One region of the Streptomyces sp. NPDC055632 genome, then DNA from elsewhere that is predicted to be linked to it. Evidence: riboswitches for the same ligand, from Rfam matches in the RefSeq annotation. Region 1 holds a riboswitch; each other region holds the start of a gene.
The links. Region 1 has a riboswitch for cyclic di-AMP ahead of ACWGSR_RS02600 (M23 family metallopeptidase). Riboswitches for the same ligand answer to the same signal wherever they lie in the genome.
Positions count from the first base shown of each region.

Region 2: it holds a riboswitch for cyclic di-AMP, as region 1 does, so the genes downstream of both, ACWGSR_RS10430 (M23 family metallopeptidase) here and ACWGSR_RS02600 (M23 family metallopeptidase) in region 1, are expected to answer to the same signal.
Region 3: it holds a riboswitch for cyclic di-AMP, as region 1 does, so the genes downstream of both, ACWGSR_RS15290 (transglycosylase family protein) here and ACWGSR_RS02600 (M23 family metallopeptidase) in region 1, are expected to answer to the same signal.

Region 1 covers NZ_JBSHHY010000002.1:20,859-25,833, reverse strand. Annotated here, with positions in the region: gene ACWGSR_RS02610 (MerR family transcriptional regulator) at 1-652, shown strand, start outside; gene ACWGSR_RS02605 (PP2C family protein-serine/threonine phosphatase) at 943-2,148, shown strand; cyclic di-AMP (ydaO/yuaA leader) riboswitch at 2,401-2,547, shown strand; gene ACWGSR_RS02600 (M23 family metallopeptidase) at 2,559-3,692, shown strand; gene ACWGSR_RS02595 (aldo/keto reductase) at 3,791-4,744, shown strand; gene ACWGSR_RS02590 (PrsW family intramembrane metalloprotease) at 4,779-4,975, opposite strand, start outside.
Region 2 covers NZ_JBSHHY010000005.1:277,490-282,464, forward strand. Annotated here, with positions in the region: gene ACWGSR_RS10415 (helix-turn-helix domain-containing protein) at 1-269, shown strand, start outside; gene ACWGSR_RS10420 (DUF6126 family protein) at 316-465, shown strand; gene ACWGSR_RS10425 (tyrosine-protein phosphatase) at 511-1,332, opposite strand; cyclic di-AMP (ydaO/yuaA leader) riboswitch at 1,749-1,908, shown strand; gene ACWGSR_RS10430 (M23 family metallopeptidase) at 1,912-2,883, shown strand; gene ACWGSR_RS10435 (SGNH/GDSL hydrolase family protein) at 3,043-3,855, shown strand; gene ACWGSR_RS10440 (STM4011 family radical SAM protein) at 3,842-4,702, opposite strand; gene ACWGSR_RS10445 (STM4012 family radical SAM protein) at 4,712-4,975, opposite strand, start outside.
Region 3 covers NZ_JBSHHY010000009.1:175,628-180,602, forward strand. Annotated here, with positions in the region: gene ACWGSR_RS15280 (cytochrome P450 family protein) at 1-45, shown strand, start outside; gene ACWGSR_RS15285 (transglycosylase family protein) at 221-1,264, shown strand; cyclic di-AMP (ydaO/yuaA leader) riboswitch at 1,523-1,694, shown strand; gene ACWGSR_RS15290 (transglycosylase family protein) at 1,698-2,423, shown strand; gene eno (phosphopyruvate hydratase) at 2,748-4,034, shown strand; gene ACWGSR_RS15300 (FtsB family cell division protein) at 4,135-4,605, shown strand; gene ACWGSR_RS15305 (DUF501 domain-containing protein) at 4,652-4,975, shown strand, end outside.

The sequences.
Region 1 (4,975 bases):
GAGCCGGATCGGCGCGAACGGTTACCGGTACTACGACGAGGCGGCGCTCGTGCGCTTGCAGCGGATCCTGCTGCTGCGCGAGCTGGGGCTCTCGCTGCCCGCCATCGCCGAGGTCCTCGCGGGCCAGCGGGACACGTCCGCCGCCCTGCGCACCCACCTCGCCCTCCTGGAGCAGGAGCGCGAGCGCATCGGACGCCGGATCGCGTCGGTGCGGACCACCCTCCACAAGACCGAGAACGGAGAGGAACTCATGGCGGACGAGATGTTCGACGGCTTCGACCACACGCGGTACGAGGAGGAGGTCACCCACCGCTGGGGCCGCGAGGCGTACGAGCAGGGCGACCGGTGGTGGCGCTCGCTGGACGAGGAGCAGAGACGGGCCTTCGTCGAGGAGCAGGCCGGCATCGCCCGCGACTTCGGGAAGGCGGCGCGGGACGGCCTGGCCGCCGACAGCGACGAGGTGCAGGCCATCGCGCGGCGCCAGATCGCGTGGCTGTCGACCACGACGACGCCGACCAAGGAGTACGTGATCGGCCTCGGCCGGATGTACGTCGACGACCCCCGCTTCACCAAGAACTACGACAAGTACGGCGAGGGCACCGCGGTCCTCGTCCGGGACGCGATGGCGGTCTACGCCGAGCGGAACATGTGACCGGAGGGGCTTCCCGGCGGCCACGGCGGCCACGGCGGCCACGGAAGCCCCGGCGGCCCCGGAAGCCCCGGCGGCCCCGGTGGCTTTCGCGCCCGGCCCGTGCCCAGGACCGCACCCAGACACGCACCCGGGCCCGCCCCCCGGTCCGCCCCCCGGTCCGCGTCCCGGTCCGCGTCCCGGCCCGCCGTACGCCGGTCGGCCGTGCGGAGTCGCCGTCCGCCGGGGCGGCGGCCACCCTGGAGGGGAGCGGTGCGGGGCCGCGGCCGGGCGGACCGGGCAGGAGAGAACAGGTGGGGCACCCCCTAGGAGCGGCGGGAGGCGGGCGGCGGGGCGGTGAGGGCCGTCCCGGGTACCGGGGCGCCCGGCGGTTCATCCGTGCGCTGCCGCCGCTGATCATCGTGGGCGGCATCCTCTTCGACGTGGCGACGCCCGCCCCGTACACCGCCTCCCCGATGCTCGCCGCCGCCCCGCTGGTCGCCGCGCCCTTCTTCTCCCTGCTCGTCACCCTCCTCACCGGCATCGCCGCCGTCCTCTCCTCGGTCGGCCTCTACCTCTTCAGCGACGACGTCACCCGTGCCCCGGCCGTCGCCGAGACCCTGACCGTGTTCACGGTCTCCGTGCTCGCCCTCCTCATCAACCGGGTGGTGCGCCGCAGCGGCGAACGGCTCGCCTCGGCGCGGGTCATCGCGGAGACCGCGCAGAAGGCGGTGCTGCCGACGCCCGCCGAGCGGATCGGCGGGCTGCGGTGCGCGGCCCGTTACGAGGCGGCGCAGGCAGACGCGTTCATCGGCGGCGACCTGTTCGCCGTGCAGGACACCCCGCACGGGGTGCGGCTCGTGGTCGGGGACGTGCGGGGCAAGGGCATGGACGCGGTCGAGGCCGTCGCCGTCGTCATCGGGGCCTTCCGGGAGGCGGCCGAGCAGGAACGGACCCTGGAGGGCGTGGCGCAGCGGCTCGAACGGGCGCTGGACCGGGAGGGCACCCGCCGGGACAGCCTCGACGCCGTCGAGGGGTTCACCACCGCCGTCCTGGCCGAGATCCCGCGCTCCGACGGCAGCGGCACCTTCGACGGTTTCGTACGGGTCGTCAACCGCGGGCATCCTTCCCCGCTGATGCTGCACGGGGACGGGCGGGTCGAGCCGGTCGACCCGAGCCGGCCGGCGCTGCCCCTCGGCATGGGGGACCTCGCGTCGTGGCCGGACCGGGCCGAGGCGCGGCCGTACCCGCCGGGCACGACGCTGCTCTTCTACACCGACGGCCTCTCGGAGGCGCGGAACGCGCAGGGCGTCTTCTACGACCCGGCGGAGCGGCTGGCCGGACGGATCTTCCCCGGGCCCGAGGAGATGCTCGACGCGCTCGTGGACGACGTACGGCTCCACACGGGCGGCGGGGCGACGGACGACATGGCGCTGCTCGCGCTGAACCGCCCTACGGCGGGGCAGCCGGAGCGGCGCCGGACGATGCCGGTGGTGCCGCCGGGCGGCCCCCGGCACTGACCCGCCGGGCAGGCCCCCGGCGGCCCGTCACCAGGGGTAGTCGAGAGGTCTCCCTGCGATAACAATTGATGCACCGTCAGATTGCGGAGGTTTTGCCGTTCGGGAGACCTGCCTTGCTGAAGAGGGATCAACCGGGGCAAATACCTACCGATCGAATGAACGATCACGGGGGACAGCTTGGAATCGGGACCCCCTGTCTATTAACGTTCGATAACGCAGCGCGGTCGTCCCAGCCGTCGTAAGAGACGGCACCGTGCGCACGCGCCGAATCCCGAAAGGGAACCGGGGAACCACCATTTGGGGTGAATCGAGCCCTTCGCACTCGTGCGACCGGGCCCGTAGGAGACCTTCCTGCTCCGAACCCGTCAGCTAACCCGGTAGGCGAGAAGGAAGGAAAGGAGCGCGCCTCCGTGGCGTCCAACACCCCTGCCCCCGAAGCCCCCTTCGATGCCTTCGGCGGCGGTGCGGCTCCCTCCGCTCCGAACACCGAGTGGAACCCCACCGAGGACTCCCTCCGCGCCCAGAACCGCTCCGGCGGCCGGCACCGGGTCGTCAAGCAGCGCTCCAACTTCGCCCGTTCCTCCACCGTCCTCGGCGTCGGCGTCATCGCGGCCGTCGGCGCGGGCGGCCTCGCCACCGCGCAGGAGAAGCCGCCGGTGGCGATATCGCTCCCGGACCTTCCCGACCTCAACCTGCCCGACGCCCACGACCTCCCCGGCGTCGGCGCGCTCCTGCCCGGCGCGGAGGAGCGGGAGACGGTCCCCACGGACCGCGCCAACCCGAACCCGCTGACCTCCGCCGCGTACACCACCGAGGCCGACGAGCGGGCCGCGCGGACCGGGCAGGTCACGCGGGCGAGCCTGTCGACGGCGGACGCCCCGGGCGCCGCCGACGCGGGCGAGGCCCTGCGCGCCCGCATCCTCCAGCAGGCCGAGCAGCAGCAGGCCTCCGCCGACGCCGCCGAGAAGGCCGCCGCCGAGAAGGCCGCGGCGGAGAAGGCCGCGTCCGAGGCGCGGGCCAAGGCCGACGCGGCGGAGAAGGCGGCCGCCGAGGCCAAGGCGAAGGCCGAGGCGGAGGCCAAGGCCAAGGCGGAGGCGGAAGCCAGGGCGAAGGCCGAGGCCGAGCGCCTCGCCAAGCTCGCCGCCAGCTACTCGATGCCCCTCTCCTCGTACTCCCTCACCGCCACCTACATGCAGTCCGGCTCGATGTGGTCCTCCGGCTACCACACCGGCCTCGACTTCGCGGCCCCCACCGGCACCCCGCTCAAGGCGGTCCACGGCGCCACGGTCAAGTCGGCGGGCTGGTCCGGCTCCTACGGCTACCGGATCGTCCTGGAGCTGGAGGACGGCACCGAGGTCTGGTACTGCCACCTCTCCTCCATGACGGTCAGCGCCGGCCAGACCGTCGGCACCGGCGAGACGATCGGCCGCGTCGGCGCCACCGGCAACGTCTCCGGCGCCCACCTCCACCTGGAGATCCACCCCGGCGGCGGCGACGGCGTCGACCCGGCGGCGTGGCTGCGCTCCAAGGGCCTGACGGTCTGACCTCCCCGGGGCCTTCCCGTGGCCCTTCCGGGACCCGCGCGGAAACCGCGCGGGAACCATGCGGAATAGGCCCGGCGGCGGAGACCGTTGATCACCCCATGACCTCTCTCCGTACGCTGGGCACGTCCGACCTGCACGTCTTCCCGCTCGCCCTCGGCGGCAACGTCTTCGGCTGGACCGCCGACGAGGCGCAGTCCTTCGCCGTCCTCGACGCCTACACCGCCGCCGGCGGCAACTTCGTCGACTCCGCCGACGTCTACTCGGCCTGGGCCGAGGGCAACGAGGGCGGCGAGTCCGAGACCGTCATCGGCCGCTGGCTCGCCTCCCGGGGCAACCGCGACGACGTCGTCGTCGCCACCAAGGCCGGCGCCCACCCCCGGTTCAAGGGGCTCTCCGCCCCCACGATCAAGGCCGCCGCCGAGGAGTCCCTGCGCCGCCTCGGCACCGACCGCATCGACCTGTACTACACCCACTTCGACGACGAGTCCGTCCCCGTCGAGGAGATCGTCACCGCCCTCGACCAGTTGGTGCGGGAGGGCAAGGTACGGGCCGTCGCCGCCTCCAACATCTCCCCGGAGCGGCTCAGGGCCTCCCTCGACTTCGCCGAGGCCGAGGGCCTCGCCCGCTACGTGGCCCTCCAGCCGCACTACAACCTGGTCTCCCGCGACACCTACGAGGGCCCGCTCCTGGAGACCGCCGAGCGGGCGGGGCTCGCCGCCGTCCCGTACTACGGCCTCGCCTCCGGCTTCCTCACCGGCAAGTACCGCCCCGGCACCGCCGTCGACAGCGCCCGCGCCGCCGGGGCCGGCAAGCACCTCGACACCGAGCGGGGCCGGGCCGTGCTCTCCGCGCTCGACGCGGTCGCCGGGGCGCACGGCGCCGAGCCCGCCACCGTCGCCCTCGCCTGGCTCGCCTCCCGGCCGACGGTCGTCGCGCCGATCGCCTCGGCCCGTACGGTCGAGCAGCTCCCGGCCCTGGTCGCCTCCGCCGACCTGGAGCTCACGGAGGAGGAGCTGAAGCTCCTGACCGAGGCGTCGGCGATCCAGGGCTGACCGCGAGCCTGGGCCCGCTCCCCCGGAAGAAGCCCTAACCGCGGTACGGGTTGTAGCCGCCGTAGTCCAGGTACTGCGGCGGCGTCCACGCCCGGCCCGTCGCCCGGGCCGCGTACGTCAGCGCGGGCGAGGCGACCGCCCTGCGCTGCCACAGGTGGTGAAGGAGTTCCTGCTCGCGGGCCGCGAAGTCGGGCCCGGCGGTGCCGCGCCGGGCCCGGTCCCGCAGGAACG
Region 2 (4,975 bases), on a different contig from region 1:
TGCACGTGCCGTACGCCACCCGGGCCGACATCGTGCGCGTCCACCCCGGTGAGGAGTGGATCCACGTCCTGGAGGGCCGGGTGCGGCTCGCGCTCGGCGAGGCGGTCCACGTCCTCGACCCCGGGGACGGCGCGCACTTCGACTCGCTCACCCCGCACCGGATCGGTGCCGCCACCCCCGGCGGGGCCGAGCTGCTCTTCGTCCACACCCTGATGCAGAGCCCCGTCGCCGAGCTGTGCCTCGGCGACGGGACCCCGCACCGGCGCTGACCGCCGGAACGATTCTTCCGTGACGATTCTTCAGGAAAGAGTTGATATGTCCGAGAAGTCTTCATCCGTCACCGGCGAGGAGCGCGGGGAGGGCAAGTTCCCCAAGGGGCTGGTGCTCCGCCTCTTCGCCTACCTGGTCGCCGGTCACCTCTTCGCCGGCTTCCTCTACCTGCTCTTCGCGATGGGCGCGAAGTAGGGGCACCTCCCGGGCGCCGCGGGTCCTCGCGGCGCCGCGTGCTCCCTACGCCTCGGTGAGCAGGCGCTCCCGCAGCCGCTCGCGGGTCTCCGGAGACAGCGCGAGGCCTTCGGAGAAGTAGGCGTCCATCGAGCCCCAGGTCGCCTCGATCGTCTCGAAGGCGGCCCGCAGGTACTCCGCCCGCGCGTCGAAGAGCGGGGCCAGCAGCTCCATCACCTCGGGCCCCATGGCGTCCGGGGCGGTGGAGCTGCGGCGCACCTTGTAGCGGCGGTGCGGCTCGTTCGACTTCACGTAGTCGGCCTCGATCGCCGTCCGCTCCACCCCGACGGCGAGCAGGGTGATCGCGACGGCGAGCCCGGCGCGGTCCTTGCCCGCCGCGCAGTGCATCAGGGCCGGGACGCTCTCCTCCGCCATGGAGTGCAGGATCCGGCTGTGCTCCGCGGTCCGCTCCACCACCATCCGCCGGTACGACTCGGACATCCGGGCCGCCGCCCTGCCGTCGCCGAGGATCCCCCGCAGCTGCGCGGTGTCGCCGTCGCGCACCAGCTTCCAGAACTCCTTGCCGTCGGCCGGGTCGTTGAGGGGTATGTTCACGTTCCGCACGCCGGGCAGCTCGACGTCCGGGCCCTCGATCCGCCGGTCGGCCTCGTTGCGGAAGTCGAAGACCGTGTGCAGTCCGAGTCCGGCGAGGAAGGCGGCGTCGTCCTCGGTCGCGTGGGCGAGGTGGCCGCTGCGGAAGAGACGGCCGGGGCGGACCGCGCGCCCGTCCGTCGTCGGCAGGCCGCCCACGTCCCGGAAGTTGCGGACCTCCGCCAGCTCGGGCTCGTCGGCTTCTACGGGCGGGACCTGCGGCAGCTGCTGCGTCACGGATGCTCCTGGAAAGTCGGTGTTCGGATGCCCGACGCGAATCGGTTCCTGGGGCAATCATCCAGACGGGAGGGGCGTGGCGCACCCCCTCGGACGGGAATGAGTGATCTGTCCCAATTGGGGCGTTGAGTATGGCGCGCCCCTATTGAGCCATTGCGTATAACGCGCCCTGTTTGCAGGCGAGATGGGATTCGGCGCGTGAGCAGGGTCATAGAGGTGACGGATCGTGGCCGGGAGTCCGGCGCGATTTCCTTACGGGAAAAGGGAGTCGGAGGATCGTCGTCCACGGAGGGTGACCGGAATTCCGGGGGAACGATCTAGGGCGGAATGCCGGGACAAAACAGCGGCTTGTTCGCGCCGACTCCGCTCGTCTAGCGTCACGCTCAATCCGGACGGACCGCCGAATCCTGCCACCGCCCGGAATTCCACCCATCCCATGCGTGGCAGGAGCGGGGGACCCAGGAAGTACGCCGGTCCCGCGATGCAGGACGGCTCGGGGTGAAGCCGCGCGAGAGCGCGGCCGGGCATCTCCAGTCCGAACCCGACAGCTCACCTCGCAGGCGCCGGAGAGGATTCGCCATGCCCGCGAAGGGTAAGCACCGCCGTCCCAAGAACAACCCCCTCGCCCGCGGTTTCGCCGCCGCCGGTACGGGAGGCGCCGTCGTCGCCCTCCCACTCCTCGGCGCCACGGGGGCCCACGCCGCCGAGCAGGCCGCCCCGGCCCCCGCCTCCGTCCAGTCCGCCGTCACCGCGCACGTCGTCGCGGCGAAGGCCGCCCCCGCGAAGGCCGCCGCCGAGACCGGCCCCCGGACGTACTCCGTCGTCCCCGGCGACTACCTGTCGAAGATCGCCACCGACCACCACCTCGAGGGCGGCTGGCAGAAGGTGTACGAGGACAACCGCCGGACCATCGGCGCGGACCCCTCCCTCATCCTGCCCGGCATGAAGCTCACCATCGGCGCCAAGGGCTCCGCCCCCGCCGGCCCGAAGAGCACCCACAGCGCCCAGGAGTCCGGCAAGAACGGCGACGACGCCCCCCGCGCCTCCCGCGAGAACCGCCGCGCCGCCGCCCCGGCCGCCGCCACCCCGAAGGCCGCGGAGCGCTCCACCGGCTCCTCGTCCTCCACCGGTTCCACCGCCTCCTCCTCCGGCTGGGTCGCCCCCGTCACCGGCGGCTTCTCCACCCCGTACCGCGCCTCCGGCTCCATGTGGTCCTCCGGCTACCACACCGGCGTCGACTTCATCGCCTCCTCCGGCACCACCGTCCGCGCCGTCGGCGCCGGCACGGTCGTCTCCGCCGGCTGGAGCGGCTCGTACGGCAACGAGGTCGTCATCAAGCACGCGGACGGCAACTACTCGCAGTACGCCCACCTCTCCTCCCTCTCGGTCTCGGCCGGGCAGAGCGTCAGCGGCGGGCAGCAGATCGGCCTCTCCGGCTCCACCGGCAACTCCACCGGCCCGCACCTGCACTTCGAGATCCGCACCACGCCGAACTACGGCTCGGACGTCGACCCGCTGGCCTACCTGCGCCAGCACGGCGTCTCCGTCTGACGCTCCGGGGGACACCCCTTTCCGACGGCCCGGCACACCCGTGCCGGGCCGTCGGCCTATTCCGACTTGGGGGAATCTTTATCGGTGGCATATGTCACCCGCCGTCAACCCCTCCTTACGGTCGCGTAGGTCACACGCGAAAGGGAAGGATGTGCCCCCGTGGCAGACGATTCGAGATCAAGAGACAAGAACGCATTCGGGTCGTACGCGGCGATCGGTGACAGCTTCACCGAGGGCGTCGGAGACCCCGGCCCCGACGGGACGTACGTCGGCTGGGCGGACCGCTTCGCGGTCCTGCTCGCCGACCAGCTGCCGGAGCACGACGCCTTCCGCTACGCCAACCTGGCCGTACGCGGGCGCCTCCTCGACCAGATCGTGGCGGAACAGGTCCCCCGGGCGAAGGAACTCGCCCCCGACCTGGTGACCTTCTGCGCGGGCGGCAACGACATCATCCGCCCCGGCACCGACCCGGACGACGTGGCCGAGCGCTTCGAGCGCGCCGTCGCCGAACTGACCTCCGCCGTCGGGACCGTCATGATCACCACCGGGTTCGACACCCGCGACGTCCCCGTGCTCCGGCACCTGCGCGGCAAGATCGCCACCTACACCGCGCACGTCCGCGCCATCGCGGACCGCCACGGCTGCCCGGTCCTCGACCTGTGGTCCCTGAAGTCCGTGCAGGACAGGCGGGCCTGGGACGGCGACCGGCTGCACCTCTCGCCCGAGGGACACACCCGGGTCGCCCTGCGCGCCGCCCAGGTCCTCGGCCTGCCGGTGCCCGCCGACCCCGACCAGGTGTGGCCGCCGGTCCCGCCGCGCGGCTCCCTCGAAGTGCGCCGCGACAACATCCAGTGGGCGCGGGAGTACCTCGTGCCCTGGATCGGGCGCCGGCTGCGCGGCGAGAGCTCCGGGGACCACGTCGAGGCCAAGCGCCCCGACCTGATGCCCCTCGGCGACCTCATGCCCCTGTAGCCGGCGGCGCGGCGGGGATCCGCTCCAGGACCCCGCCCGCGAACACGTCGTACAGCGGCAGCGTCTCCAGGTGGACGTAGCCGATGTGGCAGTCGCAGACGGCGAGGGGGCAGGCGCGGGGGCGCAGGGCGGCGCGGTACGAACCGTCGTACAGGTTCCCCAGTTCGGCCTTGACGAAGTGGCAGCGCCGCACCGTCCCCGCGCCGTCCACCGAGATCACCGACTCGCCGGTGCGGCAGGGCAGCCCCGCCGAGCGGTGCGGATGCCGGCTGTACGGGAAGAGCGGGTCGAGCTCCGTCCACCCGTCGGCCTCCGCGTCGGTGTACGCGTGCCCCTCGGCCGCGTTCACCCACAGGTACACGTGCGGCGGCAGCGCGTCCCGCAGCCGCCGCGCGTGCTCCCGGTGCTCCGGAAGGCCCACCACGCCCACGCTGAACCGCACGCCCCGCTCCGCCAGGTCGTGGCACTTGGCGAGGAAGCGCTCGTACGGCGTCTGCCCGGGGTGGTACGTGCACCAGAGGGCCACGCCCTCCGGGTCCGCGTCCGCCAGCCAGTCGGTCCGGCAGCTCAGATTGGTCTGGATCGCCACCCGCTCGACGTGCGGCAGCCGCGACAGCTCGACGAGCGCCCGCCGGTACCAGGAGCGCACCAGGCCCTCGCCCCACGGAGTGAACAGGATCCGCAGCCGGTCACCGGTCTGCGCGGCGGCCCACCCGGTGAACCGTTCGAGCGCCGCCCGGTCCGCGCGCAACTGCTCGCGGCTGTCCCGGCGCTTGGCGAAGGGGCAGTACGGACAGTCGTAGTCGCAGGAGGAGAGCGGCCCCCGGTAGAGCAGCGTCAGGTCCACGGCCGCCCCCTACTTCGGCTCGTACGCGGCCATCGCGGCCCGCACCCCGGGGGAGAACAGCTCCGGGCCGAGCCCGTCCGAGTGCGCCAGCCCCTCCGGCGAGAGCCGCAGCAGCCCCGCCGGGGCCTCCCCGTCCAGCCAGCCGAGCGCCTCGAACCGGCCCAGCTCGTCGGGGAAGTCCGCGAACGGCGAGGACCCGAACCGCTCCTCGTACCCGGCGACCGGCATCCCCTCCGCCTGGAGCAGCGACTGCAGCAGATGGCGGCGGCGCGC
Region 3 (4,975 bases), on a different contig from region 1:
CCGTCCGTACCCCTCTCGCACACTGACGGAACGTCAGAACTGTGATCTTCATGTGATCGGGCGGCCATCGACTTGTGACGAGCGTTCGAATGCCGCTACGTTTCGCCGCAGTCTCAGCCGTCACGCGAAAGGCGTACCTATGCGTTCCGGGAACGGACGACACCGTCGCCCCCGTCAGGCCCCCGCCATCGTCGTCGCCGCGGGCGTGACCGGATCCGCCATGGCGCTGCCTCTGCTCGCCACCGGATCCGCGTCCGCCGCCGACGCCGCCACGTGGGACCGCGTCGCCGAGTGCGAGTCCGGCGGCCAGTGGACCGCCAACTTCGGGAACGGGATGTACGGCGGCCTCCAGTTCACCCAGGGGGACTGGGAGCGCCACGGCGGCCTGGCGTACGCGCCCAGCGCCGACCTGGCCAGCCGCGCCCAGCAGATCGCCGTGGCCGAGAAGGCCCTCGCCAAGGGCAGCGACGCCTGGGGGACCTGCGCGCCGATCGCCGGCCTGACGAACGACGGGAAGCCCACCGGGGTGGACCCGGGCCCGGCCACCGCTCCGGCGCCCTCCGTGGCGCCCGTCCCCGAGTCGAGCTGGAACTCGGGCTCGCCGGACGTCTCCGGGGCCGCGCCGTCCACCGCGACGCCGGAGTCCCCGGCCACGCCGTCCGCCCCCGCCACGTCCACGGCGCCGGCCACGCCGACGGCTCCCGCCGCCCCGGCGGGCCCGACCGCGCCGACCGCCCCCGCCACGCCGTCCGCGCCGACCGGGTCGACGGACCCGGCGGACCCGACGCTCCCGGCCGACCCGGCGCTCCCGGTGGACCCGACGGCCCCCGTCGCCCCCGAGGAGTCCGTGACGCCCGGTACGCCCGTGACGCCCGGCGTTCCGGGAGACGGGGGAGCGTCGGCCGCGCCCGGCACGGGCAAGCACCGGGGCGAGGCCGCTCCGGAGGAAACCGACAAGCCGGACAGCTCCACCGAAGCCGGTAGACATGCCTCGGGCAAGGACAAGTCTGCCGAAGGTGCCGAATCGCTTCCCATCGCTGACGAAGCGAAGAATGCGGACACAACGGACAGTCAGGGCTCTTCGGGTGAATACGTCGTGCGTCCGGGTGACAGCCTTTCGGGTATCGCCCAGGCGAACGAACTGCCCGGAGGCTGGACCGCCCTCTATGACGCCAACAAGGGGACCGTGGGCATCGATCCGGACCTCATCCTCCCTGGTCAGAACCTCGATCTGACGGCGAGTCCGGTCTCGGCGGAGGGGTAGTTCGCGGGCGTATGTCCGGTTCTGGACGAGTGAGACATGGGTCTCTTTGTCCCAACTGGCGTGTCGCGCCCGCAAACTCCGCTTCCGTCATCTCCCACCTGCGCAAACAGTCCCCTCCGAAGGGCAAGAAGAGGCGAAATTCGTCGTATGAGCCTCTTTGAACTTCGGAGGGTTCTGTGTCTACGGTCATCACCGCTCGCCACCGCGGGCCCCGTCGACCGAAACGCCGAATCCTGCCGTCGGTCGATGGGAACAGTCGTCGCGCAAGCGCCGAAGGCAGGAGCGGGGGACCCAAGGTAAGTGCCGGCCCCGGCCGTCGAGAGACGGCCGACGACCGGCTTGGGGTGAAGCCGCGTGCTAGGACGCGCGGCCGGGCAACTCTTCGGCCCGAACCCGACAGCTCACCTCGCAGGCGTCGGTGAGGAGAATTCCCATGCTGTTTTCCACCAAGGGCAAACACCGCCGTCCCTCCAAGGCCACCCAGATCGCCGCGCTCGTCGGCGTCACCGGTGTCGCCGTCGCCGCCCCGCTGATGACCGCGGGCGCCGCCTCGGCCGCCACCTCCTCCGAGTGGGACCGCGTCGCCCAGTGCGAGTCCGGCGGCAACTGGTCCATCAACACCGGCAACGGCTACTACGGCGGCCTCCAGTTCTCGGCCTCCACCTGGGCCGCGTACGGCGGCACCGCCTACGCGTCGACCGCCGACCAGGCGTCGAAGTCCCAGCAGATCGCCATCGCCGAGAAGGTCCTCGCGGGCCAGGGCAAGGGTGCCTGGCCGAGCTGCGGCGTGGGCCTCTCCGGCGCCTCCTACGACGGCGGCTCCGCCGAGAGCGCGCAGGAGCAGCCGAAGCAGCAGAAGAAGCAGAAGAAGCAGCGCACGGCCGAGCAGCCGACCACCCGCAGCGAGCAGCGCCAGGCCCCGAAGAAGGAGCGCCAGGCCGCTCCGCAGGCCGGCGCCGAGAAGACCGTCACCACCCCGACCGGCGAGACGGTCGAGAAGGGCGACGGCGAGTACAAGGTCGTGACCGGCGACACCCTCAGCAAGATCGCCGAGGCGCAGGGCGTCGAGGGCGGCTGGGCCGAGCTCTTCGAGCTCAACAAGGACGTCGTCGACGACGCCGACCTGATCTACCCGGGCCAGCAGCTCCACCTGAAGTGAGCCCGGCGGGTCGTGTGAGTCCGGCGGCTCACGCGCCCCCGACGACCCTCCCGCGGTGACCCACCCCGGTCCGGCGCGCCCGTCCCCCGTGCGCGCCGGACCGGGGTTCCGTCTTTCACCGGGGCCTCCCGCGGCCCACCTGATGGTTACCGGCCGGTAGATCTGGGGCCTTTCGCCCCGCTGTGCGTGCCCTTGGGTCCTTTTTCGTCCCAGGGGGCGGGCGCCCGGCCGGTCGGAGCCGCCGGGGCGGTTAGGCTCTTGTCGCAAGGCCGAGCGACCCCGCACCGACCTTGCGTCACATCCAGCGTCACATCCCAGAAGGAGATGCTCGTGCCGTCCATCGACGTCGTCGTAGCCCGGGAAATCCTGGACTCCCGAGGCAACCCCACGGTCGAGGTCGAGGTCGGCCTCGACGACGGCAGCACCGGCCGTGCTGCCGTTCCGTCCGGCGCCTCCACCGGTGCGTTCGAGGCCCTGGAGCTCCGCGACGGTGACCCCAACCGTTACCAGGGCAAGGGCGTCGAGAAGGCCGTCCTCGCCGTCATCGAGCAGATCGGCCCGGAGCTCGTCGGCTACGACGCCACCGAGCAGCGCCTGATCGACCAGGCCATGTTCGACCTGGACGCCACCCCGGACAAGTCCTCGCTCGGCGCCAACGCCATCCTCGGCGTCTCCCTCGCCGTCGCGCACGCCGCCTCCGAGGCCAGCGACCTCCCGCTCTTCCGCTACCTGGGCGGCCCGAACGCGCACCTGCTGCCCGTTCCGATGATGAACATCCTCAACGGCGGGTCGCACGCCGACTCCAACGTGGACATCCAGGAGTTCATGATCGCCCCGATCGGCGCGGAGTCCTTCTCCGAGGCCCTCCGCTGGGGCACCGAGGTCTACCACACCCTCAAGTCCGTCCTGAAGTCCAAGGGCCTCTCCACCGGCCTCGGCGACGAGGGCGGCTTCGCCCCGAACCTCGGCTCCAACCGCGAGGCGCTCGACCTCATCCTTGAGGCGATCAAGCAGGCCGGCTACGTGCCCGGCAAGGACATCGCGCTCGCGCTCGACGTCGCCGCCTCCGAGTTCTACAAGGACGGCTCGTACGAGTTCGAGGGCAAGTCCCGCTCGGCCGCCGAGATGACCGAGTACTACGAGGAGCTCGTCTCCGCGTACCCGCTGGTCTCCATCGAGGACCCGCTGTTCGAGGACGACTGGGCCGGCTGGAACGTCATCACCGAGAAGCTCGGCGAGAAGGTCCAGCTCGTCGGTGACGACCTGTTCGTCACCAACCCGGAGCGCCTGGCCCGGGGCATCGAGGAGAAGTCCGCGAACGCCCTGCTCGTCAAGGTCAACCAGATCGGCTCGCTGACCGAGACCCTCGACGCCGTCGAGCTGGCCCAGCGCAGCGGCTTCAAGTGCATGATGTCCCACCGCTCCGGCGAGACCGAGGACGTCACCATCGCCGACCTGGCCGTCGCCACCAACTGCGGCCAGATCAAGACCGGCGCCCCGGCCCGCTCCGAGCGCGTCGCCAAGTACAACCAGCTGCTGCGCATCGAGGAGATCCTCGACGACGCCGCGGTGTACGCCGGCCGGAGTGCCTTCCCGCGCTTCAAGGGCTGACACCCACCGCGCCCCTCCACAGGGCGGCTTCCGTACGTCCCCGTACCCGGTCCCGTACCGTGTGCGGGGACGTCCGCGTGAACAGGGGAGGCGACACGACATGGCCGTGAAGGACCGGGACCGGTTCTCGACCGCGACCCGGCTCAGGCTGCTCGGCGAGCAGACCGCCGCCCGTGTCTACCGCTCCCAGACCCGCCGTCAGGCCCGCCGCTCCCGGCTCACCGGCCGTGCGGCCTTCCTCGCGCTCGTCGTCTGCTCCCTGGTGGTGGCCCTCGCCTATCCCATGCGGAGCTACGTCTCCCAGCAGGGCGAGATCGCCGAGCAGGAGCGCAGGGCCGCCGAGGCCGCCCGGCGGGTGCAGGAGCTGAGGGACGAGAAGGCCCGCCTCCAGGACCCGGCCTACGTCCGCCGCCTCGCCCGCGAGCACCTGCACTACGTGCTTCCCGGCGAGACCGGCTTCACCGTGAACGACCCCGGCGCGGAGCAGCGGCCCCGCGCCGACCAGGGAGCGGCGGACCGCCCCTGGTACGACAACCTCTGGGACGGCGTGGACAACGCCGACCGCCGCTGACCTCCCGTACGACCGACGACCGACGACCTAGGCACCCAAGGCAGACATGCAAACGCCCCCTCCGCAGACCGAACGCACCGAGCCCACCGAGGCGGACGTCGCCGCCTTCGAGCTCCAGCTCGGCCGGCCGCCCCGCGGCCTGCGCGCCATCGCGCACCGCTGCCCCTGCGGGCAGCCGGACGTCGTCGAGACCGCGCCCCGGCTCCCCGACGGCACCCCCTTCCCCACCACGTACTACCTGACCTGCCCCCGGGCGGCCTCGGCCATCGGCACCCTGGAGGCCAACGGGGTCATGAAGGAGATGCAGGCCCGGCTCGCCACCGACCCGGAGCTCGCCGACGCCTACCGGGCCGCGCACGAGGACTACCTC